2 regions of the Herbaspirillum sp. GCM10030257 genome follow, and region 1 is predicted to be linked to the other one. Evidence: predicted binding sites of a transcription regulator. Region 1 holds the regulator's gene; the other holds the start of a gene.
The links. Region 1 encodes sigma-54, which starts transcription at its own class of promoters, with help from an activator protein. Its sites were predicted from a motif close to TGGCANGNAANCTGCTTT; they were not measured.

Region 1 (2,205 bases):
TTGTCCTACCTGCCGCAGGAGGCATCGGTATTTCGCAAGCTGACGGTAGAAGACAATATCCGCGCCGTGCTGGAATTGCAGCGGGTCGACGACAAACCCTTGCCGAAGGCCGAGATCGACAAGCGCCTCGGCAGACTGTTGTCGGACCTGCAGATCGAACGACTGCGCGAAAACCAGGCTTTGTCGCTGTCGGGTGGCGAGCGGCGACGCGTCGAGATTGCACGGGCGCTGGCAACCAATCCGCGCTTCGTGCTGCTGGATGAACCGTTCGCCGGCGTCGATCCGATCGCGGTGATTGAAATTCAGCGCATTGTGCGCTTTTTGAAGGAACGTGGCATCGGTGTGCTGATCACCGACCACAACGTACGGGAAACGCTGGGCATTTGCGATCGGGCTTATATTATTAATCAAGGCTCGGTCCTCGCAAGCGGACGTCCAGACGACATTATTGCCAACGAATCCGTGCGCCGCGTGTATCTCGGCGAACACTTCCGGATGTAGGGAAGAAACAGACAGGCATGAAACAGACTCTCCAACTTCGCGTATCGCAACATCTCGCGCTGACACCGCAGCTGCAACAATCGATCCGCTTGTTGCAGCTGTCGACGCTCGAGCTGCATCAGGAGCTGGAACAAATCCTTTCCGACAATCCGATGCTGGAGCGTGTTGACGATCCGCTCGACCATTCGGTACGGCTGCTGGCCGATGGCGCCATCAGTGCGCCGCCATCGGCCAGCAGTTCCGAAGCGCCCGCGGCTGATGCTTCGACGCCCAGTCGTGATGAACCAGAAGGCAGCTTTGAAGGCGGGGAATCAGGCGAAAATTCCAATGCGTCGGACAACGACTGGAGCTTCGACGACGTTGCACGCACTTCCAAGGCTCCGGAAGATGACGACGCCCGACCGCAGCTGGAAGCCCACGAGACCACCCTGCGCGAACACCTGCTGGAGCAGATGCGCCTGACCGTGCGCGAACCGCGTGATCGTGCCCTGGTCGAGCTGATCATCGATGCCCTCAACGACAATGGCTATCTCGACGAGTCACTGGAAGAAATCCATGCTCGGCTGCCGGCGGAACTCGAGATCGATCTCGATGACCTCAATGTGGCGCTCAAGATGCTGCAGAGTTTCGAGCCGGCCGGCGTCGGTGCGCGCAATGCATCGGAATGCCTGTCGATCCAGATCCGCCGTTTTCCCAAGGTACCGATGGTGACACGTCGCCGCGCACTGGAAATCGTCGAAAACTACCTGCCCTTGTTTGCTCAGCGAGACTTCAACAAACTGAAGAAGGCGCTCGATTGCGACGACGAAGACTTGCGCGAAGCGCAGTACGTGATCAAGCAATGCAATCCGCATCCCGGTGCACTGTACGCGTCGGATGCCTCCGATTATGTCGTCCCCGACGTGATCGTGAAAAAAACAAAAAACGGCTGGCAAGTCATGCTCAACCACGATGTGATGCCCCGGCTGCGCGTCAACGCCTTGTATGCCAACATCCTCAAGCAGAACAAGGGTGAGGGATCACTTTCGTCACAACTGCAGGAAGCCAAGTGGCTGATCAAGAATATGCGGCAGCGCTTCGATACCATCCTGCGTGTTGCACAGGCAATTGTTGACCGCCAGCGGAACTTTTTCTCGCATGGTGCGGTCGCCATGCGCCCCCTTGTCTTGCGTGAAATAGCTGATACACTAGGTTTACACGAGAGCACTATCTCTCGGGTAACAACTCAAAAGTACATGCTGACCCCCCACGGCATGTTTGAGTTGAAGTACTTCTTCGGTAGCCATGTCGCGACAGAAGCAGGGGGAGAAGCTTCTTCGACCGCGATCCGCGCCCTCATCAAACAATTGATAGGAGCAGAAGACCCCAAGAATCCATTTTCTGACAGCAAAATTGCAGATATGTTGGGGGAACAGGGCATGGTTGTAGCACGACGTACGGTCGCAAAATATCGCGAAGCCCTGAAAATCCCTCCAGTCAATCTGCGCAAATCCCTGTAGTTTTTGTTGTAGTGATGTTGCTGTGTTCCAGCGTAGCCCACCCACCTACGCTTTTCGGGGCACGTTTGCGAACCTCCAGCGACGCCAGCCATAGGAGCGCTGTATGAACCTCATAATCAGTGGACATCATCTGGAATTGACACCTGCCATTCGCGAATACGTCCAAAACAAACTGGACAGGATTATTCGACATTTCGATCATGTC
Region 2 (2,205 bases), on a different contig from region 1:
CCGGTTTTGCCCACCGTACAGAGGGCGGTATTGCCGGCAGTTACGCCGGACAGGGCAACCGATTTTTTTGGCTTGAAGCCGGCGGCTTGTTGTTCGCTCATCAAAGTCTCCTGGAAAAAATAAGATACGTGGAATGCGGATTACTTGGCTTTTTGCTGGGCAAACAAGGCATCCAGCTTTTGCTCGAAATCGTGATAGTTGATGCGCTCATACAGTTCCATACGCGTCTGCATGGTGTCGACCACATTCTTTTGCGTGCCTTCGCGGCGGATCGCGTTATACACGTTTTCCGCAGCCTTGTTCATCGCGCGGAAAGCGGACAGCGGATACAGCACAAGGCCGACATCAACACTCTTCAATTCCTCGACCGTATATAACGGGGTCGCACCGAACTCGGTGATGTTGGCCAGCACCGGCACCTTCACCGCATCGGTAAAGGTCTTGTACATCTCGAGCTTGGTGATGGCTTCCGGGAAGATCATGTCGGCGCCCGCTTCAACACAAGCCTGTGCGCGGTCCAGCGCGGCTTCCAGGCCTTCCACGGCCAGCGCGTCGGTGCGCGCCATGATGACGAAATTTTCATCGGTACGTGCATCGACGGCCGCCTTGATGCGATCGACCATTTCCTGCTTGCTGACGATTTCCTTGTTCGGGCGATGGCCGCAACGCTTGGCGCCAACCTGGTCTTCGATGTGGATCGCCGCTGCGCCGAACTTGATCATCAACTTGACGGTACGCGCCACATTGAAGGCCGATGAACCGAAGCCGGTATCGACGTCGACCAGCAACGGCAGGTCGCAGACGTCCGTGATGCGACGGACATCCGTCAGCACGTCGTCAAGATTGGAAATGCCGAGGTCGGGCAGGCCGAGCGAGCCGGCTGCCACGCCGCCGCCCGACAGATAGATGGCACGATAACCGGCACGTTTGGCCAGCAACGCGTGGTTGGCGTTGATCGCGCCGACAACCTGCAGCGGGGATTCTTCGCGTACTGCCTGACGAAAGGCGGCTCCTGCGGATGGGACTGTCATGTATTCACCTTGTTGGATGTTTCAACGAATTGCATTCCGGGTGAGTATTGCAATCGGTGTGCCATACGGGAAGTTTTTGAAAAGTATCGAAGAGGCTCTATATAGATCAATAACTTAGCTCGAGATGTTATCGAAACGTTCTATTTCACGTTTCACCAACCAGTTCAAGTTGCGTTACACTTGAAACATTGAAACACGAGGTGAAACATGCGCTCCCGAAGCCATTCCCTGCCTGATCCGAGTGACAAACCCGTTATCTGGACAGTTGCCATTTCCAGACTGTCCGACCTGTTCCGCGATATCACCCTTGAATTCGACGACCGTGCCAGCATTGAACCGATCCATCTCGGTTTTGAAGATGCCGTCCGGCATATCCGCGAGCGTATGGAAACAGAACGCTGCGATGCGGTCATCGCCGCCGGATCCAATGCCGCCTACCTGAAAAGCCGCCTGTCGTTGCCGGTCATCATCGCCAAAGCCAGCGGCTTCGATGTTCTGCAGGCTCTCGCACGCGCCAGAAAAATCACCGCCGAGATCGGCCTGATCACCTATCAGGAGCCAATGCAGGAGCTCGCCGAATTCCAGGCGACCTTCAACCTGAAAATCGCGCAGCGCACGTATGTCACCGAAGAGGATGCGCGTGCCCAGATCAACGAGCTGAAAGCCGCCGGCATCAAGGCTATCGTCGGTGCCGGCCTGATCACCGACCTGGCCGAAGAAGCCGGTCTCGCAGGTGTGTTCGTGTATTCGGCAGCGTCGATCCGACAGGCATTCGAAGACGCGCTGGAACTCGCCCGCTTCAGCCAGCTGGAGTCAGGCCGCGCCCGCGCCAATCCCCTTGCCGATGCCTTGCGCGCCAAGCACGGCTTGAACGATCTTCGCGGCGAGTCGGCGGCGATGCAGGCCGTGCGCCATTCGATTGAACTGTTTGCCAAGTCCCCTGCCACCGTACTTATCCAGGGCGAGACCGGTACCGGCAAGGAATTGGCGGCGCAGGCCATTCACCGCGAAAGCCAGCGGGCACGCCAGCCATTTGTCGCCATCAATTGCGGCGCCGTTGCCGAATCGCTGCTGGAATCGGAGTTGTTCGGCTATGAAGAAGGTGCCTTCACCGGTTCGCGTCGTGGCGGTCATGCGGGTTTGTTTGAAGCAGCCCATCGGGGCACACTGTTCC

Region 2: a site for sigma-54 is predicted at 1,078-1,095, ahead of prpB (methylisocitrate lyase). Genes of this name have one in related genera too.

What each region holds. Positions count from the first base shown of each region.
Region 1 is NZ_JBHTDH010000006.1:236,383-238,587, reverse strand. It holds gene lptB (LPS export ABC transporter ATP-binding protein) at 1-501, shown strand, start outside; gene ACFQUU_RS11930 (RNA polymerase factor sigma-54) at 519-2,000, shown strand; gene hpf (ribosome hibernation-promoting factor, HPF/YfiA family) at 2,104-2,205, shown strand, end outside.
Region 2 is NZ_JBHTDH010000003.1:243,823-246,027, forward strand. It holds gene prpC (2-methylcitrate synthase) at 1-101, opposite strand, end outside; gene prpB (methylisocitrate lyase) at 141-1,031, opposite strand; gene prpR (propionate catabolism operon regulatory protein PrpR) at 1,239-2,205, shown strand, end outside.